Regions from separate parts of the Paenibacillus sp. FSL H8-0259 genome, predicted to be linked through region 3. Evidence: riboswitches for the same ligand, from Rfam matches in the RefSeq annotation. Region 3 holds a riboswitch; each other region holds the start of a gene.
The links. Region 3 has a riboswitch for cyclic di-GMP ahead of NSU01_RS02050 (anti-repressor SinI family protein). Riboswitches for the same ligand answer to the same signal wherever they lie in the genome.

Region 1 (7,561 bases), 330 kb from region 3:
TCACGGTACTCTATGGAGCGCTTGCGCTTTATCATCTGGGGGACAACAAGTCGCCTGAAACCCTGTGGGAGCCTGCCGCCAGCGGCGAGAGCTTCTATGTGGATCTGGGGCAGGCCCACCAGCTGGAGCGGGTAAATATCTTCGGCGGTGTCGGCACGGGCAAGTTTCAGCTGGAGTTCAGCCAGACTCCGGACAATTGGAGCAGCCCGCTTGATGTGAGCGAGGATGTCGGCAATGTCTTCATATGGAAAAGCCAGCCGCTGAACGTATCGGCAAGATACGTCAAGCTGACAGTCACCTCTCCGGGCTTCACCCTGAATGAAGTGGCTTTCTATGGCCAGGAGGCACCGAAGACGCCTCTGCAAATTGCCGGTGTTACACCGGATGCCGCTGCGGCTCCCAAAAGAGGGACGCCAGCCAATCTGTTCGATGAGCAGTCCATGATCCCGGAGAACTCGAATTTCATGAACAGTACGTATTTCGATGAAATCTATCATGCACGGACCGCTTATGAACATTATCATGATATTGTCCCTTATGAGAATACGCACCCGCCGCTTGGCAAGCTGCTGATCGGTGCAGGCATGGAGCTGTTTGGCGTCAATCCGTTTGGCTGGCGTATCATCGGCACCCTGTTCGGCATTGCAATGCTGCCGCTGATCTATATCATGGCGATGCGGCTGTTCCGGAAGACTACCTATGCTGCATTAGCAGCCGGACTGTTCGCGCTGGACTTCATGCATTTCACCCAGACACGCATTTCAACGATTGATGTATACGGCGTATTCTTCATTATGCTGATGTTCTATTTCATGCAGCGGTATTATACGATGAACTTCTACCGTATGCCGCTGCGCACAACGCTGGTTCCGCTGTTCTGGTCCGGACTGTTCTTCGGAATCGGAGTTGCTTCCAAGTGGATTGTTCTCTACGGAGGGGCAGGACTTGCGGTGATGCTGGCACTGGCGCTGTTTGAGCGGTATAGGGAGTATAAGGCTGCAGGCCGTCTGCTGGCTGAGGGCAAGCTGACCGGTCAGGAGCTCAAAGCTGCCTGCCGGACAGCGGACCAACCCTTCTGGAAGAACACCATCATCACTTTGGCCAGCTGCATCGTATTTTTCATTGCTATCCCGGTTATCATCTATAGCCTGTCCTTTGTCCCGGCGCTCTCTGCTTCGGCGGAAGGCTTCACCATTAAGGGACTGATTGATGCCCAGAAAAATATGTACAACTATCACAGCCAGCTTGTAGCTACGCATCCGTTCGCCTCTTCCTGGTGGGAGTGGCCGTTCATGAAACGTCCGGTCTGGTTCTTCAGCGGCGGTGAAGGCTTGCCGGAAGGTAAGGCCAGCAGTATCGTGACCATGGGGAATCCCCTCATCTGGTGGACAGGAATCTTCGCTATGCTGGCAGCCGTGTGGCTTACCGTGAAACGCAGGGACAAGAATCTGTACATGATCTGGATCGGGTTCTTCTCACAGTATGTCCCGTGGATGCTTGTGCCGCGTGAGACGTTCCTGTACCATTATTTTGCGATGGTGCCATTTATGATTCTGTCGGTTGTCTATATCCTGAAGCTGCTTGACAGCAGATTCGGCGACGCCAAATATCTGCGGTATGCCTATGTGGCTGCTGCAGCCATCCTGTTTGTAATGTTCTATCCGGTGTTGTCCGGAATGCAGGTTAACAGCAGTTATATAAATACTGTACTGCGCTGGTTCCCTTCCTGGGTATTCTAGGGGGCGCTATTTAAGAAGGCATATGTTTCAGAAGACAGTTTTATTGCGGGGTATCTCGTAGAAACTTATAGGAGGAACTAAGGTGAAAGCCAGATACAGTGTAATTGTCCCCATGTTCAATGAGGAGGAAGTCATTCAGGTAACCTATGAGCGGCTCAAAAAAGTAATGGATGGTTGCGGTGATTCCTATGAACTGGTTTTCGTCAATGACGGTAGCCGGGACCGCACGGCGGAGATCATGCGCGAGATCAGCAGCCGGGATGAGCATGTCAAGCTGATCGACTTCTCCCGTAATTTCGGCCACCAGGTGGCGATTACGGCTGGTATGGATTATGCCGAAGGCCAGGCAGTCGTGGTGATTGACGCAGACCTCCAGGATCCTCCTGAGGTTATTCTGCAGATGATTGCCAAGTGGAAAGAGGGCTACGAAGTCGTGTATGCCAAGCGGTTGAAGCGTCACGGGGAGACTTTCTTCAAGAAAGTCACCGCTAAGATCTTTTACCGCCTGCTCAGCAGTATGACCAGTGTTGAAATCCCTACCGATACCGGGGACTTCCGGCTGATCGACCGTAAAGTCTGTGATGTGCTGCGCGGTCTGAAGGAGAAGAACCGGTATGTCCGGGGTCTGGTAAGCTGGGTAGGCTTCCGGCAGACCATGGTAGAATATGTGCGGGAGGAGCGCTTTGCCGGGGAAACGAAATATCCGCTCAAGAAAATGATCCGGTTTGCGCTCGACGGCATCACCTCCTTTTCCCACAAACCGCTCAAAATCGCATCCTATATCGGATTCTTTCTGTCCTTTTCCAGCTTCATCTATCTGTTCCTGGTATTGTTCCAAAAAATCTTTACCTCCTGGACCGTACCCGGATGGGCATCTATAGTCGGCGTGAACCTGCTCTTCAACGGGATTGTGCTGATGCTGCTGGGGGTAATTGGTGAGTATATCGGACGGATCTATGATGAGTCGAAGGACAGACCGCTCTATATTGTACGTGAGACCAAAGGCTATCCGGATGCGGAAATAGAAGACACGCGGAAGGAAAGCGATTATGCCAGATAAGAAATGGAGTGCGGGGTTCATCCAGTTCCTGAAATTCAATGCGGTAGGCCTGCTGAATACACTGATTGATTTTGCTGTATTCACACTGCTGCATTCCCTTGGGATGATCAACACCCCTGCGCAGATTATTTCCTACAGCGCCGGTACGGCCAACAGCTTCTTCTGGAACAAAAAGGTAACCTTCCGTGATCGGGACAGAGGCAATAAAGAGGGCTTCGACCGGATGCAGCTGATCAGGTTTATCGTGCTGAATCTGTTGGTGCTGGGTATATCGGTGCTGCTGATTCATATATTGACCGATTCTCTCGGTATTCAAGTGCTGGTCGCCAAAGTGCTGGTCACATTTGTTACGGTGATCATTAATTTCTTCGGAAGCCGGAAATGGGTATTCTGATAATTAAGAAGCATTGCTTCTTAATTATTCCGGAAGGGTAACATCTATTCTATATTACGGAGGCGATTGTCATGCGGAAATTATCCTATTTGATTATACTTGCCGGGGTGCTTATTATGCTCTATCCCAAAGGAAGCGAATGGTACAATGACCGTCAGCAGCAAAAGCTGCTGGAAGAGGCTGAACAGGCCTACAGTGAAATCGTTCCGTCTGCGTCAGCTCCGGCCAGTGCTGATCTAAGTAAGCCTTACGCGGAAGTAACCCAGCTGCTGGCGGATGAGTCGGCTGCGGAAGAGCCAGAACCCTCTGCTGCGCCTGAGATTGAAGTCGGAGGCAAGGTGATGGCAATCATCGAAATCGACAAAATAGATCTGAAGCTGCCTGTGCTGGAAGGCGCCACCAAGGCGAATATGAAGCATGCTGCTGCGCATATGAAGGAGACGGCTCCGCTTGGCTCTGCTGGAAATGCTGCAATTGCAGCGCATAGATCAAGAACTACGGGAAGGCTATTCAACAGATTGAATGAAGTTGGAGTCGGGGACACTATTTCCGTTACAACCGGCAAGCAGGTATACAATTATGTAGTTTATGATGTAACTATTGTGGAACCAACCGATGTATCCGTATTGAAAGGGAATAAGGATGACAAGATTCTAACACTCATTACTTGTGATCCGCTGGTGAATCCAACGCATAGACTTATCATTCACGCAAAGTTATCGTGATGTTTGTAGAATAATGACGGAAAAACTTAAAATACTTAAAATTTTTATTTGTTTTCGCGGAAATCTAGTGATTTAGGTCTTGATAATAGAAATAGATATGGTAAGATATAACTATACAAAGCTAATACACGATAAACGGCAAACCTATCGAAAGATAGGGACGCAAAGCTAGAGGGCCTTCCCGTAAGGATGGCAGCCAGCTACCGAATGAAGAGGCTTTTTTTGTTTGTTCTTATTGTGAATCTAGCATTTTATGGTAGAAGCAAGGACAGATAAAGCTTATACGATAACGGCAAACCTATCGAAAGGTAGGGACGCAAAGCTAAAGGGCCTTCCCGTAAGGATGGCAGCCAGCTACCGAAAGGGGTTTTATCCAATGAAGAAGTTCTATTTAATGTTGGTTACACTATTCGTAGTGGTTACGTCGGTGCAGACAGGTACAGCTCAAGCTGCTAATGCAGATGCAAGCTGGTTGAACATAGGTCAACTTGATCAGGGTGTTATCGGAGTTTTTTATAATGTTCCTAAGGATAAGAAGATTAAGCTGATGATCACCAAAGATAATAACAGCTACACCTACAACTTATACACTTCCAAACCAACTGAAACATTCCCGCTTCAACAAGGTAACGGTTCATACAAGGTTTCCGTACTTGAGAACACTACCGGCAACAAATACAAAGTAATCTCTTCCGAGACGGTAGATCTTAGCCTGAGCAACGCCAACGCCGTATATCTGAGCTCTGTACAGAATGTTAAATGGAGTTCTTCCGATAAAGCAGTTCTGAAAGCAACACAGCTTACACAAGGTTTGACATCAGATGAAGACAAAGTGAAGGCTATCTATAATTATATCGTAGCCAATGTGAAATATGATTATTCCCTGGCTTCCAGTGTTACTACAGATTACATCCCTAACAACGACAGCACCTTGGCTACCAAGAAGGGGATCTGCTACGATTACGCTTCCTTGTTCGCTACTATGCTTCGCAGTGAAGGCATTCCTACCAAACTGGTTATGGGTAACACAAGTTATGTGACTTCTTACCACGCTTGGAATGAAGTGTTCCTTAATGGCAAATGGGTAACTATTGATACTACAGTTGATGCTGGACTTGCCAAGAACAGCAAAACAGCAGATCTGGTTAAAGTAGCAAGTAAATATACTGCAGCTAAGTTCTACTAAGAGCACAGATGCATTCATAGTTTCATTGAGGATAACCCGCTTAGTAATTAAGCGGGTTATTTTTATTTTGGAAAAGGTTGCTTTTTGGTAGAGAGATAGGGTATTATAAATAAGCGTTGTTGGAGCGGCAAACTTAATAAGAAATGGCTTAAATAAGTGATTTCAAAATAAAGCTTGCATTACTCGAATGAATGTGATATATTATAAGAGTTGCTGGTGACGCGGTAAGCGGCGCTGACAACGAGCTTGATCTTTGAAAACTGAACAACGAGTGAGTATCGGAAATCACGAAAGTGACTTCCAAAATAGAGAATGAAAATTCTCGTCAGATGTTTCAAAATGAGCAATCGCTCTTTCTAAATACAATTTGGAGAGTTTGATCCTGGCTCAGGACGAACGCTGGCGGCATGCCTAATACATGCAAGTCGAGCGGAGTTTGAATGGAAGCTTGCTTCCATTCATGCTTAGCGGCGGACGGGTGAGTAACACGTAGGCAACCTGCCCTCAAGACTGGGATAACTACCGGAAACGGTAGCTAATACCGGATAATTTCTTTCCTCTCCTGAAGAGAGAATGAAAGGCGGAGCAATCTGCCACTTGGGGATGGGCCTGCGGCGCATTAGCTAGTTGGTGGGGTAACGGCTCACCAAGGCGACGATGCGTAGCCGACCTGAGAGGGTGAACGGCCACACTGGGACTGAGACACGGCCCAGACTCCTACGGGAGGCAGCAGTAGGGAATCTTCCGCAATGGGCGAAAGCCTGACGGAGCAATGCCGCGTGAGTGATGAAGGTTTTCGGATCGTAAAGCTCTGTTGCCAGGGAAGAACGTCCGGTAGAGTAACTGCTACCGGAGTGACGGTACCTGAGAAGAAAGCCCCGGCTAACTACGTGCCAGCAGCCGCGGTAATACGTAGGGGGCAAGCGTTGTCCGGAATTATTGGGCGTAAAGCGCGCGCAGGCGGTCATTTAAGTCTGGTGTTTAAACCTTGGGCTCAACCTGGGGGCGCACTGGAAACTGGGTGACTTGAGTACAGAAGAGGAAAGTGGAATTCCACGTGTAGCGGTGAAATGCGTAGATATGTGGAGGAACACCAGTGGCGAAGGCGACTTTCTGGGCTGTAACTGACGCTGAGGCGCGAAAGCGTGGGGAGCAAACAGGATTAGATACCCTGGTAGTCCACGCCGTAAACGATGAGTGCTAGGTGTTAGGGGTTTCGATACCCTTGGTGCCGAAGTTAACACAGTAAGCACTCCGCCTGGGGAGTACGGTCGCAAGACTGAAACTCAAAGGAATTGACGGGGACCCGCACAAGCAGTGGAGTATGTGGTTTAATTCGAAGCAACGCGAAGAACCTTACCAGGTCTTGACATCCCGATGAAAGCATTAGAGATAGTGCCCCTCTTCGGAGCATCGGAGACAGGTGGTGCATGGTTGTCGTCAGCTCGTGTCGTGAGATGTTGGGTTAAGTCCCGCAACGAGCGCAACCCTTGACTTTAGTTGCCAGCAGGTAGTGCTGGGCACTCTAGAGTGACTGCCGGTGACAAACCGGAGGAAGGTGGGGATGACGTCAAATCATCATGCCCCTTATGACCTGGGCTACACACGTACTACAATGGCCGGTACAACGGGAAGCGAAACCGCGAGGTGGAGCCAATCCCAGCAAAGCCGGTCTCAGTTCGGATTGCAGGCTGCAACTCGCCTGCATGAAGTCGGAATTGCTAGTAATCGCGGATCAGCATGCCGCGGTGAATACGTTCCCGGGTCTTGTACACACCGCCCGTCACACCACGAGAGTTTACAACACCCGAAGTCGGTGGGGTAACCCGCAAGGGAGCCAGCCGCCGAAGGTGGGGTAGATGATTGGGGTGAAGTCGTAACAAGGTAGCCGTATCGGAAGGTGCGGCTGGATCACCTCCTTTCTATGGAGAATCGTCACCTGCAACGGTGACATTCAAATCGGAAGCGTAAGCTTCCACAACGAACCTTAGGGTTCAAACACTCACTCGTTGGTCAGTTTTGAGAGTTTAAGCTCTCATCTTTAAATTGTCTGAATTTTCGAACATCACAGTCGTGATTGTCCCGAAACTTCAGCACCTTGATCCTTGAAAACTGGATACCGAAACGAATTTGCGTTTTAGAACATCTTTTAGCTGAAACTTGTGTAAGCAAGTTGGAATAGTTATTAGTTGCTACAGCGATTTTCCTAACGGAAAACGCATTGGTTAAGCTAATAAGAGCACACGGAGGATGCCTAGGCGCCAGGAGCCGACGAAGGACGTGGCGAACAACGAAACTGCCTCGGGGAGCTGTAAGCAAGCTTTGATCCGGGGGTGTCCGAATGGGGAAACCCAGCTGTGGTAATTCGCAGTTACTCGTATCTGAATACATAGGATACGCAGAGGCAGACCAGGGGAACTGAAACATCTAAGTACCCTGAGGAAGAGAAAACAATAG
Region 2 (7,561 bases), 820 kb from region 3:
AACCGGGAAGGCGCCGATGCGGATGAGGCCCTTCTCCAGGCCTTTCTCGGCGGCAAGCTCCTGATCTATCTTATCGAGGCCGCTGAGGATTCCGCGGCAGATAACCAGAATCCGCTTGCCGATATCCGTAAGTATCAATCCGCTGCGCCGGTCGCGCAGCAGCAGCTTCACGTCCAGCTCGGCTTCGAGTGCGGAGATGGCCCGGCTGACTGCGGGCTGGGTCATATTCAGCTCAAGACCTGCCTTGGTGAAGCTGCGGCTCTCAGCGATTAAGACAAATAGGCGAATTTGAGTGTTATTCATATCTAATCTGGTATGCCCCTCATGATTATAATTCATTTCAATTATGACTGAATCTATTGTATCATTTGGGAAGAAATCAGAACAAGAGGTGAACTCATGCAGAAGCGGAAGCAAACCATTGGCTTATTAGTGTTCCTGGTTATTGTCTGGGGCATCAACTGGCCGCTCTCCAAAATTGCCTTAACGTATGCCCCGCCCTTGCTGTTCGCCGGAATCCGAACGGTCATTGCCGGTATTATACTAATCATCGCGGCGCTGCCGAAGCGGAAGCAGCTGCATTTGCGCCAGCTCTGGCCCGTCTATCTGGTGTCAGCCTTCCTCAGTATCGTCTTCTACTATGGCTTCCAGACGATTGGCCTGCAGTATGTGCCGTCCGGATTATTCTCGGCCATTGTATTCCTGCAGCCGGTGCTGCTCGGAATCTTTGCCTGGATCTGGCTGGGCGAGCGGATGTACGGGCTTAAGATCGCCGGCCTCGTAATCGGCTTCCTCGGGGTAGCCTCGTTAAGCCTTGGGGGATTAACCGGAAGTATCTCGCCTATAGGCGTACTGCTGGCCTTGGCTAGTGCACTCAGCTGGGCGCTGGCTACGGTCTACACCAAACGCAATGCAGCCAGAGTAGATATGCTGTGGATGACCGCAATGCAGATCATGATCGGCGGGGTAATCCTGCTGGCGGCAGGCTCAGCTTCGGAGAGCTGGGCGGATATTACCTGGAGTAGTACTTTTATAATAAATACACTGTTCATCGCGGTCTTCGTGATTGCGCTGGGCTGGTTGGTATACTTCAAGCTGATCAATGAAGGAGAGGCCGGCAAGGTAGGCTCGTTCACCTTTCTGATTCCGCTGATTTCCATCGGCTCCAGTGTAGTCTTATTGCATGAACAGATTACGTTGAATCTGGTCATCGGTATGCTGCTGATTGTGAGCAGCATTATTCTGGTGAATGTCAGGCTGGGCCGGAATGCCGGGAGTGTCCTGCAGACCCCGGTACCCGGTCTGGGTAAGGAATAAACAAACGGCTGCTCCCTCAGAAGAGGGGCAGCCGTTTGTACTTGTCAGGGGTTACATTACAGCAGGCTTAGACCGTTTCTGCGTCCGCGTCCCGCAGGATCAGTTCTCCGCCGGACTCCAGGATACTGTTATGGGAACGGGCGATATTAATGAAGACATGCTCCTCCTGGAGCAGTTCAATGTCTTCACACAGATTACGCAGCAGCCGGGAGAAGCTGTTCAGAACACTGTCAGTGATAAACTCGGTGAACTGCCCCGGATGGGTAAAAACCTCCAGCATCTGCTTGAGCTGATCCGTACCGGGCTGGGGGGCCCCTTCCATGCACAGCAGTGCGGATTTAAGATCGCTGATCAGGCACTCTATATGGCTGTACTTATCCTCCAGCAGCAGCATAACCACCAGACCGTATTTCACGGATTGCTGGCGGGATTCTACATTCTTGGCCAGCAGCCGGGCGGCTTCCCGCAGTCCGCCAACTTCAGTCAGCAGAAGACTGGAGAAGCGGTGCAGGCGGTGCTGGTGTACCCCGGCAAGTCCGGTGTGCAGGCTGCAGCCGGTTACTTGACCGCTTATATAGATACTGCCTGTAGCCGTAATTGTAGATTGGCAGACGTTGCCGTAGATATACACATTCCCTAACGCCTCAATACACATAGGGCCTTCAATATCTGAGGGTACGACGATGTCACCTGCAAACATAATCTCACGGGCTGTTGCCGCCATTTCCTTGGTGATGAGGCATAGGTCCGGGAAATCGCAGGTTGTGACGCTGCCGGAGTCTCCGCAGATGCGGGGTCTGCCCGTACGCAGAGCCGCGATCTCCCCGTTTGGAAGCAGCCGTGCATTGTCTCCGGCTGCGAAATAAATATCCTGCGGTGGAGGTGGAGGCAAGATGCCTCCTTCTACGTCGAATCCGGGAATTCCCTCTTCGGGCGGCAGCTTGCGGGCGAATACCTCTCCCTCTCTGGCGAAGGGGGCTCCCGGAAACCGCAGATAATCTAAGGAATCTGCAGCTTCCGCAGTTCGTCCCTCCCGGAGCATTCCATTGCCTGTGAGCGTATGCTCCGGGAGGGATAGCTGCAGCCTTGATTTCTTGCCGGGCAGCGGGGCTCTCCCTTCTGCGATACAGACAGGGAGATATGTAGGGTTGTTCAGTTCGGCGTATAGGGCCGGGATATTCAGATTCCGCAGAATGGAGCGGTTATCCAGCGAAGAAAGAATCTGTTCTATGGTGAGCGTGGACAGCAGCATCGCCCGGTTAGGCTCAGCCCGGACTGCGGCTTCGAAGGAAGCCGGGCAATTGACCAGATTCCAGGCGTACTTCTCTGCACGGTACAAGGTGAAATGCACTTTGAGCTTGTCAGGTGAAACCGTAATCTGATACTGTGGCTTCTCGCAAATTTCCCAGGTAATATGATCCGCTGAGGTTACCTCAGTAGGCTCTGTAACGGTCTTCCAGTTGATCTTCAGCACTACAGGATGAACAGCGGAGATCCGGGCGGGCTTGCCGCCAGAGAGCGGGGGAGTAATGAAGATCTGATTATTCTGCACAAGGATAATTCCATCCTTATCTCCATTCATCCCGCCGGAAGTCCGGCCCTCCACAGAGAAAGAATCCAGGAATCCGGTCCGTTCAAGCATCAAGGATTCCACGAAATCATATCGGGTTGGTTCGATGAATTGCTGCGGCATTATCTTAACCTCGCTTTTTCGTATAATCAATGGCATTCGTACAGAAAAGAGCATCATAAAGCCTGGGGGATCTCCCGGTGACTGATGGCTTACGTGGTCTCTATTGGCAGCCTGGCGACCATAAACGCGGATTCTCAGCATTCTTAGGCCCATTGCTTTGCGTCCTACCCTTTCAGGAAGTTTGCCTTTAGAAATAGATCAATGATATACACTCAGCATGAGGCGATTTCAATCGACTGTAATCGACAAAAAAGGTCATAACTGGTTCCTGCGCTGCAGGAACTTCTGCAAACAAGCTTAATTCTAGTACTTAAGGAGCTATTTTTCAACTGTATTCTGCCAATTTATTAATAATCTTGAAATGTGCAGCTCTATATTGCTTGAAAAACTGGTTTCCCAGCGCTTACAGCTTATGGGAGGAGTCTGCTCTGCAAGAACAGCCGGATCTTTGAGCTGGAGAACGGACTGCTGCTGAGGCTGCCTGCGTTGGGCGGCTTTTTTAATATATGAATAGGGTTAATCCGGGGCTTATATGTAATGTTTATGTTATATATGTAGAATAACACAAACAATTAGCGCATTATTTCGTAATAAAAACGAAGACATTGCAAATTTGTTGTAATATAATCTAACAAACAGCAGGAAATATAAAATTAATGTTAATAAACATAACATTAAATACATGCATTGAATTCTGGAAGGGGAGCATGAACCATGCAGATTACAGCAGCACCTTACACCTGGCCCTATGACGGCGTCCTTGATCCGGCGAAGACGGCACTGATGATTATCGATATGCAGACGGATTTTTGCGGCAAAGGCGGTTACGTGGAGCGAATGGGCTACGACCTCTCATTAACATCCAGAGCGATTCAGCCGATTGGGCGGCTGCTGGCACGCATCCGGGAAATTAACGGATTCACCGTTATCCATACCCGGGAAGGCCATAAGCCGGATCTGTCCGATCTGCCGGCGAATAAACGGTGGCGGAGCAGACAGATCGGTGCTGAGATCGGCTCGGAAGGACCGGCGGGACGGATTCTCGTACGGGGCGAGCGCGGCTGGCAGATCATTGATGAACTGGCACCTATACCGGGAGAGCACATTATTGACAAGCCGGGTAAAGGCAGCTTTTATGCTACGGACCTGGATTTAATATTGAAGAATAAAGGGATTACCCATCTGATTCTGACCGGAATCACGACGGATGTCTGTGTACACACGACGATGCGCGAAGCCAATGACCGCGGTTATGAATGTCTGATCCTGGAGGATTGCACGGGTGCTACGGATTATGCCAATCACCTGGCAGCGCTCAATATGGTCAAAATGCAGGGCGGTGTCTTCGGCAGTGTGAGTGATTCGCAAGCGGTGCTGAAGGCGCTGGAGCAATTCTAAATACGAATTACGAATGACCAGTATTCCAAATAACATCATAACGGGGGAATCACCATGTGGAACAAGTCCAGAACCAAAGCGCTTATCCTGCTCACTTCACTAATGCTGCTCATTACAGCCTGCGGCAACAATTCGGATACCGGCAAGGCTGAGGGACAGGGGGCGGAAGGCTCCGGTGAGCTTAAGAAGGTTGTTCTGAGGTTGAAGTGGATTCATCAGGCGCAGTTTGCCGGGTTCTATACCGCAGTTGAAAAGGGCTTCTATAAGGAAGCGGGGCTGGATGTGGAGATTCGGCCGGGAGGCTCGGATTTTCCGGCGGTACAGATGGTCGCTTCGGGCAGTGAGGAGTTCGGGGTAACCGGTGCTGACCAGATCATTATTGCCAGAGAAAAAGGCGTACCGGTTAAGGCGTTATCTGCGATATACCGCAAAACCCCGTTCGTAATGTTCACGCTTAAAGAATCCGGTATCACCACAATGGAAGATCTTGTCGGCCAAAAGGTGGGCATCAAGCTCGGCGGCAATGAAGAGCTGACCTTCCGTGCTATGGAGAAAAGCGCGGGCATCGAAACCTCGCAAATCGAAGAGATGCCGATCAAATATGATCTCAGCCCCTTATTGACCGGCCAGGTCAAGGCATGGCCCGGATATGTAATTAATGAGGTGCTGGCTGTGCAGGAGCAGGGCAAGGAAGTCAATATTATCGACCCGAACGACTATGGCATCAATTTCTATGCCGACACCCTGTTTACCACGGAGTCCGTGATTGAGAAGGATCCGGAAATGGTCCGGAGTTTCGTACAGGCCTCCATGAAGGGCTGGGATTATGCGATGGAGCATCCTGAGGAAGCGGCAGAATTCGGCCTGAAATACGGAGAAAAGCTTGATCTTGCGCATGAAATCAGCATGATGAAGGCCAGCATTCCGCTGCTGGAGCCGGAGAAGCTTCCGCTCGGCTCGATGGATGAGGCGGCGTGGGAGACGCTGCAGCAGAATCTTATCGATCTGGACTTTGTGAAAAAGCAGCAGGACATTGGCTCATTGTTCACCAATGAGTACTTGAATTAAGGAGGGAACCGGTATGACAACATCGATGAAAGAACAGATGGATTCCGCCCCTGTGAAGAATCCCGGTACCCGGGACACGATGCTCTCCTTGCGCAATTGCTCTCTTTCCTTCGGCAATGTGCCTGTGCTTGATAATGTCAGTCTTGACGTATACCGCAATGAATTCATCTCCATTCTCGGACCGAGCGGCTGCGGGAAATCAACGACACTGCGGCTGATGCTGCGGCTGCTAAGCCCGGAAGGAGGCGGGGAGGTTGCCTATTCCTCCCCGGACCTGTCGCTGGGCATGGTCTTTCAAAAGCCTGTACTGATGCCATGGCTCAGTGCCCTGCAGAATGTCATGCTGCCCCTTGAGCTGGGCCCGAAGAAGAAATTCAGCAAAAAGGAAGCGCGTGAAAAGGCGGAAAGTGCCCTGCGGCTGGTCGGCCTGCAGGATTTCCAGAACCACTTCCCGCATCAGCTGAGCGGCGGAATGCAGCAGAGGGCGGCGATTGCCAGAGCCTTGGCCGCCGATCCGACCGTGCTGCTGATGGATGAGCCGTTCGGTGCGCTGGATGAACTGACCCGCGAGAAGCTGAACTTTGAGCTGCTGCGTCTGTGGGAGAGTCCGGAGACAAGTCTAAGCAGCATTGTAATGGTTACCCATTCTATTCAAGAATCCGTGCTTTTGTCGGACCGGGTGGTGATGATGTCACCCCGGCCGGCCGGGGTGACAGATATTATTCCGGTACCGCTGCCTTCACCGCGTCAAGTAGGAATGGAAGAGCTGCCGGAATTCCACCGGACCGTCAAGGAATTGAGAAAGCGGGTGAAGCATCTATGACAGCCAAACTCAAGGACAGCCTGTACCCGGTCACCTTTGCACTCGGCTTCCTGATCTTGTGGGAGCTGGCCGTACGGCTCCTGTCGGTTCCGATGTATTTGCTGCCTTCTCCAACCCAGGTGGTCTCGGCCATCGACGGTTCGCTGTGGTCCCATACGCTGGTTACCCTGGGTGAATCCCTGACCGGATTCATGCTCGCTAACATACTCGGCCTGATTACTGCAGTTATTTTTGTTCATTCCAGGCCGATTGAGAAGGGGATGTTCCCGCTCGCTATTGCCCTTAAGACTACACCGCTGGTTGCGCTGGCGCCGCTGCTTGTCGTGTGGCTGGGGACCGGATATACCTCGAAGGTCATCGCTTCGATGCTGATCTGCTTTTTCCCGATTCTGGTGAACAGTGTCAAAGGTCTTAAGGCGATTGAATACGAGGCCTGGGAGCTGTTCTCCACCTATAAAGGAACCAAAAGCGAAATCTTCTGGAAGCTGCGGCTGCCGACCAGTCTGCCTTATATCTTCTCCGCACTGAAAATCTCGACCTCGCTTGCCATTGTTGGAGCGATTGTCGGCGAATTTGTCGGGGCCAATAAGGGGCTGGGTTATGTGGTGCTCGTCTCTTCCTATCATATGGATACTCCGGTGATGTTCTCGGCCATTATTGCTTCGGCGCTGTGCGGCCTGCTGCTGTTCTGGTGTATCGGGCTGCTGGAGAAGAAGGTTATTTTCTGGACAAGGAGCGATGATCTGTGATGAAATGCTCGGTGATCAAAATCCCTGCTGGTGCGCCGAATGACATGTCCGGCCTGCAGGCGGCGATAGAAGAGGGGCTGTTCCGCCCCGAAGAGGTTGCAGCTGTACTGGGAAAGACCGAGGGGAACGGCTGTGTTAATGATTTCACACGGGGTTATGCCGTTATGGCGCTGAAGGCGTTCTTCGCCGGGGTGTCCCAGGAACAGCAGCCTGCAGAAATATCCTATGTGATGTCCGGAGGGACGGAAGGTGTGCTCAGCCCGCATTTCACGGTCATTAGCCGCAGCGGCCAGGCAGAGACGGGCGTAAATGCTGATGGTCTAAAGTCACTTGCGGTCGGTACGGCCAGAACACGGATCTTCCGGCCGGAGGAGCTGGGCCGGCTCAGCCAGGTGGACGCTGTGGCGGATGCCGTGGCCCGGGCGGTCCTGGATGCCGGAATCACCTCGAAAGCGGATGTGCATTATGTGCAGATTAAATGCCCGCTGCTCACTGCAGAGCAGATGTATGACG
Region 3 (7,561 bases):
AGCATATTCTGTCCAGTGTAGACGGAACGCTCTCCCGGCTGGGCACTGAGTATATTGATATTCTGCTGCTGCACCGCCCCGACCCGCTGATGGACCCCGAGGAAGTCGCCGAAGCACTGCGCCTGCTTAAGGCAGCCGGCAAGGTGCGCCACTACGGTGTCTCCAATATGAGTGCTGCCCAGATCAAACTGCTGGAGACCTATTGTGACGAGCCCTTCATCGTCAATCAGCTGCATATGAGCCTGGCCAAGATCAGCTGGGTCGATGCCGTACTCAGCGTGAACCGGGAACAGTGGAAAGACCTTACGTTTCCTGAGGGTACAATAGAGTATTGCCGTGCGGGGAACATCCAGCTTCAGGCCTGGGGCCCGCTGGCCCAGGGGCTGTTCAGCGGACGGCCGCTTGAAGGACAGCCGGAGAACGTGGTGAATACAGCGGCCAGAGTACAGGCGCTTGCCGATGAGAAGAATACAACACCTGAGGCCATCGTCCTGGCCTGGCTGATGACGCATCCAGCAGCCATCCAGCCTGTAATCGGCACCGTCAATCCGCTGCGCATCGCAGCCTGCGGAGGGGCGGATAAGATTGAGCTCTCCCGCAAGGAGTGGTACGAGCTGTACGTCAGCTCACGCGGAGAGAAGCTTCCTTAAGGAGCGGACTTCACTACAAATGGAAAGGTTATGCCATCCGTATTTGTTATGCGGATAGCATAACCTTTTTTCGTTCTCAATAAAGAACATTTGTGAAAAACAGTGATATATCAAGTAAATTAAAGATAACCAGATGCATCTGTGCTTTATTGCGAACAATTCGCTGAAATTGACATTTTTCTTTTCCCGGGTGCGCAGTGTATGATTTCATTACGAAGACGTTCTTAATAAAGAACGAATATAACGAATATCAATCAGTAAGCCATGAGAGGGGGCCTACCTTTGTACCCCAGATCCGCCAAACGGCGTAAACGGAAATACACGAAACTCGGTCTTCGGATCCTGCAATCCGGTGTGGCTGTATCTGTTCTTATAATGTATACCTCCAATCAGATTGGCAGTACTTACGGAGAGTATAACACTTTCCAGGAACAGAACACCTCTATCGGGCTCTGCTCCGTATTTCCGGGCCAGATCGAACAGCTGCTGTCAGATTTCAGCGGACATGTCCGCACAATTACCCAGCTGAAGTCTTCTCTTGGCAGCCACATTACGAGCGGGAACTATAACACTCCCCCGGTCTCTGAAGAACTGTCAGCGGAGGAACTGGATCAGATCTCCAGTGAGATCTCAGAACAAATCCGGCTGGCAAGCGATACAGTTAGCGCACTGGATACACAGCTGAGCCTCAATGCAGGTATCTGGCAGCAAATTCTGCAGGAAATTGGCAGTGCAGCAGCCATTCTGCATCAACTCGGAGGATATATGGTTAATCTCGAACCCAATTGCCTAGAAATCCGTGACGCCCGGTTCTTCGAACAGCTGCAGGAAGGTCTCCATCAAAGCGGGGTGCTGTCGGAATCCCTGACGGATACATTAACGGGCATTGTGCATTATCTGAATACGATTCATGATTTCGGCGGCTCGCTGCCGACCGGTAATCCTGACCGGGTGCTTCTCCGGCAAGAAAGCTTCGGCTTCCCTGCCGAGGAACCGATTTTCTCACTCATGGCCAGAGCCTACAATGCAGACCCCAATGTATCTCCCGCCTTACAGTCAAGCTACGATCAGTTAAGTGCAGAATTAACAGCCTCCAGAGACAACCTATCGTCCACAATCTCCACGCTGCAGGAACAGCAGGTACACATTGCTGAAGCGAAGGCGGCGCTGGAGGAGAAAGCCAAGGCTGAAGAAGCGGAACGGCTGGCGCTTGAGAAAGCCAAGGCTGAGGAAGCGGAACGGGATGCACTGGAGAAGCAGAAACAAGAGAACGATCAAACCAAGAATAATCCGCCCGCAGCCAGCATTCCTGGAGAAGATAAGACCATCGATGAACCTGCTATAGAAGCTCCTGAGGGAGAAAAACCGGCTCCTGCACCCTCACCGGATGCAGAGGTTACCGCTCCGCCTGCCACACCGGCACCGGAAGCCAATCTTCCGGAGGCGACTCCAGCGGCAGACTCACCTGGGGAGCTCCCGGATAGCGGTACAGATACCGCGCAGCCAACAGCTACAGTTACACCTACAGCTACACCTGCTCCACAATCGGATACCAGCAAAGGCGGGGAATAATATGCGCATTAAAAAGATAGTCAGCACCACATTGTCCACACTGATATTTATGATTTTCCTGGTGCTGGTAACAGCAGTAGTCATCTCCAAAGCCTCCGGAGGCGAACCTTCCTTCTTCGGCTATCAGATCAAGACGGTGTTATCCGGTTCCATGGAGCCGGGCATCCAGACCGGATCTATAGTAGCGATTAAGCCGGGCGGGGATATGACCCGTTTTCAAAAAGGCGATGTGATTACTTTCATGAATTCCGATAACCTCCTGATTACACACCGTGTGGTCGATGCTTCAATAAACAGTGCCATAGGTGAAGCCAGCTATACCACCAAAGGGGACAATAACGATGCAGCCGATACCTCAGCGGTCAGCTCAACAAATGTGGTAGGCCAATATACCGGCGTCACCGTCCCTTATGTAGGATATACCATGAATTTTGCGGTCTCCAAAGCCGGAAGCGTAATGCTGATGATTATCCCCGGGTTGCTCCTGCTCCTCTACGCACTGTATTCCTCCTGGAAAGCCGTAGCGGCACTGGAGAAGAAGAATGCAGGGCCAGCGGTGACCGGCGGACCGGATACCCTTCCAGACATTGTGCAATAAACCGATTGTCCTCTCCCGTTTACGAAACGCGGAGCAACAATAAATTTTCCCCGAAGACAGGTAAAGACAAAAAAAGAACGATGAGAGAGGGATGAACAAATGAACGTTAAAAAAACATTAGGTCTCGGCGTTGTATCGGCAGCACTCGGATTAACCCTGGTCGGCGGAGGAACCTTCGCTTACTTCAGCAGTACCTCCACCACTGCAGCTTCTTTTAACAACGGAACTTTATTACTTAATTCGGACCCCTCCGTTATTGTCAATCTCAGCAATCTTAAACCGGGGGATACGATCCTAAGAGATTTTAAATTGAAAAATGACGGAACGCTCAATATTCCCAAAGTTGTTCTGCGTACCTCATCTGTCATTACAGATGCCCAGGGAGATAACGGCGCCCATAATCTCAAAGACGATATTATTGTGACGTTCCTAGTTAACAAGGATAAGGTAACATCACCTGTTCTGGTCGTTTCACTGGCCGAACTTGAGCAGCAAAGTCCGGATCTTGTAGCCAAGGGAATTCTCGGCGGAATCTTTGGTGTAGAGAATGGGGGCATCAAAGCAGGCACCTCAGATAAACTGAGCGTACAGTTTGCCTTCAAGGAAACCTTCCAGCCGCAAAACTACTATCAAGGCGATACACTGGCCCTGACCCTGAACTTCGAAGCCAACCAGGAAAAAGGCGCCCTCAAATAATCTATCTGTATATGCATTCCTGATCACCGATCTTAAAAAAACATAATATACTCGAGGAGGAAATTAATTATGGGTATCAAAAAAACATTGGGTCTTGGCGTAGCATCGGCAGCACTGGGATTGTCTTTAATCGGAGGGGGCACCTTCGCTTACTTCAGCTCCACAGCAACCAGCACGGCAACCTTCGCGGCAGGCACGCTGAAGCTCGGCTCTTCCTTTAATACACCTGTTGCCCTGACCAATCTGAAACCGGGTGATTACACCGTACGCACGTTCACCTTGTCCAATGACGGCACCCTGGATATCAAACTCCTAACGCTGGCCACCAGCTACACTGTAACTGATGCGAAGGGCGATAATGCCGGCCAGGATCTTGGAGATCACTTCAAAATCAAACTTCTCGACAGCTCTTATACCAGCGGTCCGCTTGCCGGCCATGTGCTGTCCGAGATCTCCCTGAAGGACCTGAAGAACACTTCCAGCTATGATCTCGTAACGGCGGGTGTACTGCCGGGAGGCATCGCCGCTACCCAAACCAAAACCTTCAAGATTGCTTTCGAATTCGTTGACAATACCCAGGATCAGAATATCTTCCAGGGTGACGGCTTGGCGCTGAACTGGACATTCAATGCTACGCAAGGTTTGGGAGAAGCCAAATAAGGCTATTAAATTATATACACAAAACGGCATATCCTCCCTCATCCGGGCTGGATATGCCGTTTTGTCTCTCCCCGCCAGCTTCTGGCAGGAACAAGGGTTTTTGTCCGTTTTGCGAATTTTTGTTATACTGATAACAAAAAGTACGGAGGGCGTTGTAATCGTGTCAGATAATATGGGAAGCCGCATCCATAGGCTCCGGCTGGAGAAGGGTTATTCTTTATCCGAGCTTGCGGATAAGGCTGACGTGGCGAAATCATACTTAAGTAATGTCGAACGGAATATCCAATCCAACCCCTCCATTCAATTTATCGAAAAAATTGCCGATGCACTCCAAGTATCCATTCACGTATTACTGTATGGCGGAATTGCAGAAACTGCAGAGCCGGTTCTCGATGGAGAATGGTTCAGGCTGGTTCAGGATGCGATGGCCTCTGGTATAAGCAAACGTGAATTCAAGGAGTTTCTCGATTATCAGAAATGGCGGCTGGAGCAGAAGGATAACTGAAATACCCCACAAAGTGAGGCAGCAGCCTCGATGATTACCCAGGTACTTTGCGGGGACCCCGAAACAACATGTAAATTCCAACAGAAGAGGGCACAGCGTGTACACCGCTGTGCCCTCTTCTGTATGTATCCGTACAATGCTGAATGCCCTACATCGCCTGGAGTGCTTTTTCAGTAAAAAAACGCCGAATCTCGTCTGCCTGGATGCCAGCCTGCTTAGCAGACATTAGCAAATGCACCCATTCTAAATCCAGATCAACTGCCTGCAGTTCGTCATTCCCCTGGTTGGACTTATCCAAGAAATCTCCTCCTAGAATTTTCGCGTCCCCAGGCAGTCCGGCCATCATAGTATTTCTACTTTAGATCCGAGACTTTGTGCCCCTGTCTTTCGGCAGGTTTACCCTTTACTGGACCCTTTACATGAAAGGATCTGAAAAGAATCGATGAAACCGTTCTCCGCAATAACATTATACAAGATCTTACATGAAAAGTGTGTCGTTTTCTGGAATTTTTTTATGTTAAATCGTGAAGACCCTTAGCTAAAATTGCCAATAGCTTGTATAAATAATTCCAATTCATCTTCAATCGGTCCAAATTAGTTTAAATATACTAAATAGATATTAATCCCGTAACACAATATAGAAACAATTACCCATTCCTATGATTTACAACCACCTAAATCCCTTAATTTTTTATTAATTTTAACGATATTTTATTTTTCCGGCTTCACCCGGGAAATTTATGATTGTTCCGTATGAATCCCCTGCTGAATCATACCGTTTTGCGAACGGATTGCACGAAAGTATGAATTGATTACCCTGCCGGAAAGTAGCACAATAAGATGAGAATGAAACCGCAAACATCGCAGCTCCGCTAAGCGGTGTTCCTAATATACCGCATGTGGAGTTTATCCGTTAGGAGGACCTACTCATGGCCGTCAAAGAGCCCTATAACGAATCTGTCTGGAGCAAGTATTACGGTCCCAATCTGGGCTACATTCAGGAGAAATACGAGCAGTTTGTCAAGGACCCCACTTCCGTAGAGCATCATTACCGCGACCTCTTCACAGTATCCGGCCCGCCTCCCCTGGCTCCGGATGCCGTCAAGACGCCTCCCCCCGCCATCTCAGGAGATACAGAGTGGCTCAGGAAAGCCGTTAAAGCTTCCAAGCTAATGGCTAACATCCGAATATACGGCCATATGGCTGCCGATATCGATCCGCTGGAGCGGAGCACCAACCCGATGGCGAAATGGCTGGAGATCGAGACCTATGAGCTGACGCGCGAAGATCTGAATGCCCTGCCGGCTTCATTGATCTGGGAGAATGCCCCTGAGGGCGTGCATACCGCTATGGATGCCGTTCACAGAATGCGCCAGGCCTACACACAGACCATTGCCTATGAATTCGGGCATGTGCATGACGAGCGTGAGCTGCGCTGGCTCAACAGCCAGGCGGAATCCACAACGTCGCCTGCTCCACTGAACCATGCGGAACGCAAAGAGCTGCTGAAACGCCTGATTCAGGTAGAGCAGTTCGAGACCTTCCTGCATAAGACCTTCGTCGGCCAGAAGCGCTTCAGCCTGGAGGGCAATGATGCCCTCGTGCCTATGCTGGATGAAATTGTCCGCGCTGCCGCACATGACGGCGCAGAGCATATCCTGATGGGTATGGCCCACCGCGGAAGACTTAATGTGCTTGCCCACATTCTGGGCAAACCTTATGATATTATTTTCTCGGAATTCCATCATTCGCCGAACAAGGAGCTCTTCCCGTCCGAAGGCTCCATGGGTGTCACCTATGGCTGGAGCGGGGATGTGAAATACCATCTAGGCGCCGACCGCGCCGTCCGCGAAGGCGAAACTGTGCGTACCCGCATCACGCTTGCGAACAACCCGAGCCATCTCGAGTTCGTGAATCCGGTCGTTGAAGGCTTCACGCGTGCAGCCCAGGAGGAACGGGGCACCCCAGGCCTGCCTAAGCTGAATACGGACAAAGCCATGGCCGTGCTTATGCATGGCGATGCCGCCTTCCCTGGTGAAGGCATTGTTGCGGAAACACTTAATATCGGCAAATTGCAAGGTTATCAGAATGGCGGCACTGTGCATATTATCGTCAATAACCGGATCGGCTTCACCACCGAAAGTGAAGATTCCCGCTCCACGCATTACGCCAGTGATCTGGCGAAGGGCTATGAGATCCCGGTAGTGCATGTCAATGCCGACGACCCCGAAGCCTGTATTGCTGCCGTCCGTATGGCCAGCGCTTACCGCCATTTGTTCAAGAAGGATTTCCTGATTGATCTGATCGGGTACCGCCGGCACGGCCATAATGAGATGGATGATCCGGAAACCACCCAGCCGGTGGTTTATGGCAAGGTCCGCAACCACCCTACCGTCTACCGCGTTTATGCGGAACGCCTGCAGCGCGAGAAGGTCGTTACAGCCGATGAGGTGAAGAACATGATTGCCGAGGCCGAGAATGTGCTGCAGCAGGCCTTCGAGCAGATGAAGGAAGGGAAACAGAAGAACGCCGAGGCCAAGACTTCGGTCGTCCTGGATACGGGAACACCGGTGCACCGCCCTACAGCGGTTCCGCTGGCCAGCCTCCAGGAGATTAACCGTGAGCTGCTGAGCGTACCGGCCGGCTTCACAGTCTATCCGAAGCTGGAGCGGATTCTGCAGCGGCGCAAGGATGCGCTGAATGACGGTGAACGGGTAGACTGGGCGCTGGCCGAAACCCTGGCCTTCGCTACCATTCTGAAGGACGGCACGCCGATCCGCCTCAGCGGACAGGATTCACAGCGCGGCACCTTCGCTCACCGCCACCTTGTCCTGCATGACAGTGAGAGCGGGGAGCTCTTCTCCCCTCTTCACCAGCTTA
Region 4 (7,561 bases), 810 kb from region 3:
CACTGTAGACTGGCTTGATCTTACCGGTCCAGCGTACGGAAAAAGAGTCCTTGCCGATTCCCGGCGCCGGTGAATCCCCATGCCAGTTGAAGTCAATCCTGTTGTCATTCCGGGTAAGCAGCGGTTTGCCGGACAGCTCCGCATTGCCGAAATATTGCCCCTTGAGACCGTTGCGCGATACCGCAGTAAGTGTGTTGATCTGAGCATTTAGTGCCAGCTTGTAATCATCCCGTGATACGGTGTACTTATTGCTCATAAAGCTTTGAATTTTCTGGAGATTATTATTCTCGAGCAGCATTTTCCCCCATGTCATCGTATATACCCATTTACTCTGGGTTTGAGACAATATGACAGGGTCTGGAAGCTCTCCGCTCTCCCCGATACCGATCGGTTTGCCGTCTGCCAGCTTCAGAAGGTTCTCGTAATAGGATTGCTTAAAGTCATTGTTATAAATATCGGCTGCCAGTACATCCACCTTGGAGGCACCCGGATAATAGTCGCTGTAAGGCTTTGCCCACTCGTTCGGTGCATTCGGGTTCCATACCCATAGCAGGTTATTCAGCTTATGTGTGTTCACCATACGGTCGTACACTATATCCCACAGCTGGGCAAAGTTATCCTTGTGCCCCCACCAGAACCAGTTGCCGTTCATTTCATGATATGGACGCCATAAAACCGGAACTCCGGCATCCCGCAGTTCTCCCAAGTACCCGGCTACCTCATCCAGCTCGGCAATCAGAGCTTTGTACTGCGGAGTTCCCGGAGTAACGTACGCGTCAAATTTGTCCTGGCTCAGATTCATTTTTACATTAGCCCATTCGGGAGCGGTTCCCGGCAGATTCTGATGGAAGGTCATCGCCACAATGCCTCCGCCTTTGTACCACTTAATGGCACTGTCTACGACAGCTTGGCGCTGCCCAGCAATGGTCTCTTCGGACTGGTTGTTAATGGCTCCCAGCTCGTAGCCGTGCAGAACGGCATACTGCCCGCTTGCATTTTTAAGCTTATTATTGAATTCATCGGGGCTCTCCAGGTAATCATGCTGGCCGGAGATCATGCCCTTGCCGCTGAGATCGGACAGATAGCTTAACAGTGCGGTGGCTTCCTTGGAAGCGGAGGAATTAACGGGTTTGATTGGAGCGGCAGGAGTATTGACGGTACGTGCTACCGGAAGACTGCGCGCCTCCCCCCATGGCAGAAGAGAAAGGATAAGGATAATTGGAATAATTGTTGTATATAGCCTGTACTTACGGTAAGTGTTCAATATAATCTCCTTTCCCCGGGCCTCACTGCCGCCTTAGGCGTGCAGGCATGCAGTTCTCTGTTAAGAGGCTGCATTGAATTACCCGGATGGTCTATAGCTTAGTAGCCCTGCTGATAAGCAGGGCCATTAAGATTGGACTTTATAGGATTTAGAATTGTAACGTCTTAACCAGTATCAGCGCCAATAATGAATGCAGCTGCGGGGGTATGATCTTAGGAAGCGGAAGGGAGAAACAGTGCGCTCGCAGGAACCGTTGCCTTAACTTGGCTCGGACTCTCCCACATCAGGCGTGCTCTGGCATCTCCTTGATTCTCATAGTACTCCACTTGTATATCATATAGCTGACCGGCTGTCAGGCTTATGCTTCCTGTGCGTTCGGTCCCGCTCTGCTTCATCCAGCTGTCGATCACAAGCTCACCATTGATCCGTACGCGGATGCCGTCATCTGAAGTGGTATAAATCTGATAAGTCTCAGTGTATAGCGGCTTGAGCTTACCGCTCCAGCGTACAGAGAAGAAATCTATGCCGATTGCGGCATCCGGCGTGCCTTGACGCCAGTTGAAGTCAAGCACTGCATCGGTACGTACCACTGCCGGAGCACCAGACAACGTCATATTATTGAAATATTCCGCAACCAGCCCATTCGCCGCAGGAGCCTCGGCCGTAAGATTCTCCGGTAATGGAGCTTCTGCCGGCGTCGGTACCGCTGTTGGCGTTGGTGCCGCTGTCGGCGTTGGTGCCGCTGTCGGCGTTGGTGCCGCTGTTGGCGTTGGTGCCGCTGTCGGCGTTGGTGCCACTGTCGGCGTTGGTGCCGCTGTCGGCGTTGCTGTTGGCACCGGTGTTGGTGTTGATACTGGTAACGGCGTTGCTGTTGGTACTGGTGTTGCAGTCACAGCCGGAGCATCCAAAGCTGCTTTGCTGGCTGAAGAAGCAGCCGTGTTCACAAATAACGCGCTTGTAGGGACAGTTGCCTTCGCCTGGCTTGGACTCTGCCACATCAGGCGGATATTGGCATCGCCGGCATTCTCGTAATACTCCACTTTGATATCATACAGCCGGCCTGCCTGCAGGTTTATGCTTCCTGTACGCTCGGTACCGCTCTGTTTGGTCCAGCTGTCGATTACAGCTGTGCCGTCAATATAGACGCGGATACCATCATCGGATGTAGTGATAATCTGATAGGTTTCACTGAAAGAAGGTTTGATCTGACCCGTCCAGCGTATGGAGAAGCTATCCACTCCAAGCTTGGCATCCGGCGCTGCCTGGCGCCAGTTAAAGTTCAGCAGCGCATCATTCCGGACCAGAACCGGAGTGCCCGAAAGCGTCATGTTCTTGTAGTATTCTCCCTGAAGACCATTCTGAACGACGGGGGCCGTCACAGAATCATTGGAAGCAGGGGGCGGCGTCAGTATCGGTATTGGCATTGCAGTCTGTACCGGCGCTGGTGTTGCTGTTGGAACTGGCGTTGGCGTTGCTGTCGGTACCGGCGTTGGTGTTGCTGTTGGTACTGGCGTTGGTGTTGCTGTTGGTACCGGCGTTGGTGTTGCTGTTGGTACTGGCGTTGCTGTCGGTTCCGGCGTTGGCGTTGCTGTTGGTTTCGGCGTCGCCGTAGCAAATGTGCCTGCTTTATAATCGTCCCGGGTCACAGTATAGCTGTCGCTCATGAAACCTTTGATGGTAGCAACTGTGTTGGTTTCATACAGCATTTTTCCCCAGCTCATCATATATACCCAATTTTTCTGTGAGAGTTGCAGCTTTGCTGTGCTTGGCATTTGTCCATTCTCGCCAATGGCAATCGGTTTGCCATTCGCAAGTGCGAGCAGGCTGTCATGATATTTATTCATATAATCGTTCTCATATATATCTGCCGCGAGTACATCCACCTTGTCAGCCCCCGGGTAGGTCAGCGCATAAGGATCAGACCAGGCATTGGGTGCATTGGGGTTCCATACCCACAGCAGGTTGTTTAATTTATGAACGTTTACGAAACGGTCATACATAATATTCCAAAGCGCAGCAAAGTTATTTTTCTTCCCCCACCAGAACCAGTCACCGTTCATTTCGTGGTAAGGTCTCCAGAGTACGGGAACACCAGCATCCCGCAGGCTTTTAAGTGAAACTGCCACTTTGTCCAGATCTGCAATCAATGCAGTGTACTGTGTTGTACCCGGAGTAATATATTTATTGAATTCCGCCTGGCTCAGCGGTTTCTGAACATTGGACCAGAGGTATGCGGTACCGGGCAGATTCTCATGAAAAGTCATGGCTACAATGCCGCCGCCCTTATACCAGTTGATCGCGCTGTTCACAACATTTCTGCGTTGCGCCGCTGCTGTACTTTCCGATTGCCCGCTGATTACGCCCAGTTCATAGCCGTGAAGAGCAGCATATTGTCCGCTGGTTCCTTTCAGCTTGTTGCTGAATTCGTCCGGACTTTCCAGATAGTCATGTTGGCCGGTAATAATGCCTTTTCCAGTGATAGAATACAGATCATCCAGCAATCTGACTGCTTCGGTTGAAGCCTCCGGATTAACGGGCGCTTTGGAACTAGACGCAGCTTCTGCAGATGAAGGCATTCCGCCGAGTCCCAGAGGTACTGCAGTCAATAAAAGGGCCAGAGACAGCACAGTGCACAGCAAACGAGACTTACGGTAAGTTATCAAAATCCATCTTCCTTTCGGTAGCCAGGCTGCCACTCTTGCGAAGGCCCTATAGCTTTGCGTCCCTATCTTTCGATTAGGTTTGCCTTTGTCGTATTGGAAGGATTAATCCCTCTTACCGTAAGTATCGTCCCTATTTAGTTTTAATTTAGAGCAAAAATGAATTTTTCTTAATAAATGGTTCTTAATACCTGTTTTGGATTTGTAACAATTGGTTATATAGATAGATTAGACCTATGAAATGAATTGCTGCAAGGCGATATCTTCCCAATCCAAGGTGATTCGGATGTTATCTTCCTCCACCAGCTCAGAGCCGGTCTGCACTTCGATAAATTCCATATCTGTCAATGCCAGGATCGCATGCTTGGTGCCTTCCGGAATCCGTACGACATCCCCCGCCTTCACATTATGCATTTTCTCATTGAGCACAATGCTGGCTTCACCGCTGACAATGGTCCAGATTTCACTGCGTTTGTGATGCAGCTGATAGCTGATATTTTTACCTTCAGAGATAAAGATTCGCTTCGTCAGCACCTCATTGCCTTCCGCATATTTCACATAATCAATTACCTTGTAGTGGCCCCAGCGGCGTTCTTCGTACATCGGTCTTTGTTCAAAAGATTTCAGCACTTCTTTAATGCGCGGGCTCTCCGCCTTGTGCGTAACCAGAATTCCGTCCGGGCTGGCGGCGATAATCAGATCCTTCGCTCCGATCACGGTGATCGGAATGTCCAGCTCGTTGATCAGGCAGGTGCCTTCGGAATCTGCAGTGACGAAGCCTTTGCCGACATGATTGCTGGTCATTTCTTCAGTCAGCGTGTTCCAAGTGCCCAGATCCTTCCAGAATCCGGCGTAAGGCTGAACCACGATATTCTCTTCTTTTTCCACCACTTCGTAATCAAAACTGATGGAAGCCAGCAGTTTATACTGCTTCTGCAGTTCCTCATAGTTCAGCGGCAGTCCTTTGCGCTGCAGAATATCCAGCAGATAACCTAGACGGAAAGCAAACACGCCGCAGTTCCAGAGCGCGTTCCGGCTGATCAGCTCCTCAGCCTGCTTGCGGTCCGGCTTCTCCTGGAAGTGGCTCACCTGCAGATACCCGCTCGCCCCCGCTTCGGCGCTGGTAGGAATGATATAGCCGTATTTCTCGGAGGCATGCTCCGGAACTACGCCCATCAGCGCCAGATTGGCGCCGCTCTCCAGCATCGTGCTCTCCAGCTGCAGAACGGTTTCGAAGAAGGACGACTCCACATAAGGATCGACGGGCAGGATGGCTACCGTCTCGCTTGGTGAAACACCGGCGACCGAATACAGATAAGCTGCTGTCAGTGCGATGGCAGGGAAGGTATCGCGCCGCTCCGGCTCAACGATAATCGGCACCCCGCTGCCCAGCTGGCTCTGAATCATCTCTACCTGGCTGCGGCCGGTAGCCAGGTAGGACGATTCCGCCATCCCTGTCTCCTGCAGCTGTCTCCATACCCGCTGTACCATGGATTCCGGTTCACCTGCCGGGCTTTCCAGTACTTTCAGAAATTGCTTCGAACGTGAATCATTGGACAAAGGCCAGAGCCGTTTACCAGAACCGCCTGATAGAAGTACTAGTTTCATAAGTGAACCCTCCTAAGTTTATATGATGTCGCGAAAATATCGGATTGTTATTGGGAGCAGGCTGCGTTTGCTTAAGCCTAAAGGCGGCTGTTATGAGGGTCACTGCAAGGAATGTTTGGACTTTCGGCCGCTGTTGTCTCCAGATTTCCTGATTTAAACCGCTTATCGCGGTAGAAATCCGGAGACAAAGGCGGACGCTAACGCTCCTACAGTTCCAAAATTCCTCTCCGTTCCATTACATAACAGCTGGCTTATTCGCTTCGCCCGCAGGCTAAGCTCCCGGCTAAAGATCCGGCTATTGCCGCTTGGTTGAGCGGCAATTGAATCAGCTGCTGCCGCTTGTTGTTGCGGCAATTGAACCTGCGGCTGCCCCGCCTGCTTTTGCGGCGGCAAGGCCATTCACGCTTGTTCCAAGGCGGCGCCGCTCAACTAAGCGGCGGTGAGAGATTTAAGGGATTAAATGCATCTTGTTCCAAGGGATTTCCGCTCGCTGTAGCAGCGAAGGGGAAACATAACACTCTTGTTCCAAGGTTTTACGTTCACTTACGCGGCGGTGGAATCAAGAGCACTAATGCCCCTCATTTCCTCCATTGGCCCACATCCGGTGCATTCAGAGGAATTTATCCCTTAATTTCCCCGTACAGCACACTTTCGGCGGAATTAGAGGGGTTTTTCCCCTTAATTTCCCCATACAGCACACTTTCGGCGGAATCAGAGGGATTTTTCCCCTTAATTTCCCCATACAGCACACTTTTGGCGGAATTAGAGGGGTTTTTCCCTTTAATTTCCCCGTACAGCACACTTTCGGCGGAATCAGAGGGATTTTTCCCCTTAATTTCCCCGTACAGCACACTTTCGGCGGAATCAGAGGGATTTTCCCCCTTAATTTCCCCGTACAGCACACTTTTGGCGGAATTAGAGGGATTTTTCCCTTTAATTTCCCCATACAGCACACTTTTGGCGGAATTAGAGGGATTTTCCCCCTTAATTTCCCCGTACAGCACACTTTCAGTGGGAGGCTGCGGGATCACTGATAGACCAAGAGCTTAGACCGCGCCAGCAACGCTGGCGGAGAATCCGCTAAGGCCGCCCATCTGCGGGCGTCCGACAGAATGATACTCCAGGCCGGTTCCTTCGATCTGCTCTTTGCTATAGACATTGCGGCCGTCGATCAACACCTGACGGCGCATGCTCTTCGCCAGCAGATGCAGGTCGATATCCTTGAACTGGCTCCAGTCGGTCAGGAGGCATACCGCATCGCTGCCTTCGGCAGCCTCTTCCGCCAGCCCGCACCAGCGGAGCTGCGGGTGATCATATTGCGCCCGGAAATTCTCGGCGGCAATCGGATCATAGAGCTTCACCGTGGCGCCTTCGGCTACCAGCGCTTCAACGATTTCACGGGCAGGCGCCTCGCGGACATCATCAGTGTTCGGCTTGAAGGCGAGGCCCCAGATGCCGATGACTGCGCCGCGCAGGCTGCCCAACGACTCATGGAGCTTGGAGATGATCATGAAGCGCTGGCCTTTATTGACCTCGACCACCGATTTCAGCAGCTTGAACTCGTAGTCCACGTTGCCGGCAATCTGGATCAGCGCATTGGTGTCTTTCGGGAAACAGGAGCCTCCATAACCGATACCGGCCTGCAGGAAGGTAGATCCGATTCTCCGGTCCATTCCCATGCCCTCGGCCACCTCGGTTACATCAGCTCCCACTTTTTCGCAAATATTGGCGATTTCGTTAATGAACGATATTTTAGTAGCCAGGAATGCATTTGACGCATATTTAATCATCTCGGCGCTGCGGATATCCGTGACGAACACATTGTCTGTGAAGCCCTGATGAAGCTGGCGCATCATCGGCTCAAGCTCAGGATTATCGAGTCCGATCACGATCCGGTCGGGATGCAGCGTATCGCGGATCGCGGAGCCTTCACGGAGGAACTCAGGGGCGGAGACAATGTCGAAGGGATGATTCGTGTGCGAAGCGATCAAATTGCGGATTTTCTCATTGGTGCCTACGGGTACGGTTG

Region 1: it holds a riboswitch for cyclic di-GMP, as region 3 does, so the genes downstream of both, NSU01_RS03475 (transglutaminase-like domain-containing protein) here and NSU01_RS02050 (anti-repressor SinI family protein) in region 3, are expected to answer to the same signal.
Region 2: it holds a riboswitch for cyclic di-GMP, as region 3 does, so the genes downstream of both, NSU01_RS33950 (flagellar assembly protein A) here and NSU01_RS02050 (anti-repressor SinI family protein) in region 3, are expected to answer to the same signal.
Region 4: it holds a riboswitch for cyclic di-GMP, as region 3 does, so the genes downstream of both, NSU01_RS05495 (PA14 domain-containing protein) here and NSU01_RS02050 (anti-repressor SinI family protein) in region 3, are expected to answer to the same signal.

Annotation. Positions count from the first base shown of each region.
Region 1 covers NZ_CP150147.1:801,298-808,858, forward strand. The annotation lists gene NSU01_RS03455 (phospholipid carrier-dependent glycosyltransferase) at 1-1,739, shown strand, start outside; gene NSU01_RS03460 (glycosyltransferase family 2 protein) at 1,822-2,799, shown strand; gene NSU01_RS03465 (GtrA family protein) at 2,789-3,193, shown strand; gene NSU01_RS03470 (class D sortase) at 3,265-3,918, shown strand; cyclic di-GMP riboswitch class I at 4,046-4,126, shown strand; cyclic di-GMP riboswitch class I at 4,200-4,280, shown strand; gene NSU01_RS03475 (transglutaminase-like domain-containing protein) at 4,295-5,104, shown strand; rRNA gene NSU01_RS03480 (16S ribosomal RNA) at 5,469-7,026, shown strand; rRNA gene NSU01_RS03485 (23S ribosomal RNA) at 7,328-7,561, shown strand, end outside.
Region 2 covers NZ_CP150147.1:7,896,212-7,903,772, reverse strand. The annotation lists gene NSU01_RS33960 (LysR family transcriptional regulator) at 1-303, opposite strand, end outside; gene NSU01_RS33955 (DMT family transporter) at 400-1,317, shown strand; gene NSU01_RS33950 (flagellar assembly protein A) at 1,385-3,010, opposite strand; cyclic di-GMP riboswitch class I at 3,113-3,206, opposite strand; gene NSU01_RS33945 (isochorismatase family cysteine hydrolase) at 3,725-4,408, shown strand; gene NSU01_RS33940 (ABC transporter substrate-binding protein) at 4,463-5,476, shown strand; gene NSU01_RS33935 (ABC transporter ATP-binding protein) at 5,490-6,299, shown strand; gene NSU01_RS33930 (ABC transporter permease) at 6,296-7,048, shown strand; gene NSU01_RS33925 (ring-opening amidohydrolase) at 7,048-7,561, shown strand, end outside.
Region 3 covers NZ_CP150147.1:472,387-479,947, reverse strand. The annotation lists gene NSU01_RS02080 (aldo/keto reductase) at 1-650, shown strand, start outside; gene NSU01_RS02075 (hypothetical protein) at 933-2,222, shown strand; gene NSU01_RS02070 (signal peptidase I) at 2,224-2,820, shown strand; gene NSU01_RS02065 (TasA family protein) at 2,920-3,516, shown strand; gene NSU01_RS02060 (TasA family protein) at 3,586-4,176, shown strand; gene NSU01_RS02055 (helix-turn-helix domain-containing protein) at 4,349-4,681, shown strand; gene NSU01_RS02050 (anti-repressor SinI family protein) at 4,830-4,979, opposite strand; cyclic di-GMP riboswitch class I at 5,008-5,092, opposite strand; gene NSU01_RS02045 (2-oxoglutarate dehydrogenase E1 component) at 5,611-7,561, shown strand, end outside.
Region 4 covers NZ_CP150147.1:1,283,759-1,291,319, reverse strand. The annotation lists gene NSU01_RS05500 (glycosyl hydrolase) at 1-1,264, opposite strand, end outside; gene NSU01_RS05495 (PA14 domain-containing protein) at 1,477-3,927, opposite strand; cyclic di-GMP riboswitch class I at 3,941-4,021, opposite strand; gene NSU01_RS05490 (sugar phosphate nucleotidyltransferase) at 4,159-5,532, opposite strand; gene NSU01_RS05485 (UDP-glucose/GDP-mannose dehydrogenase family protein) at 6,579-7,561, opposite strand, start outside.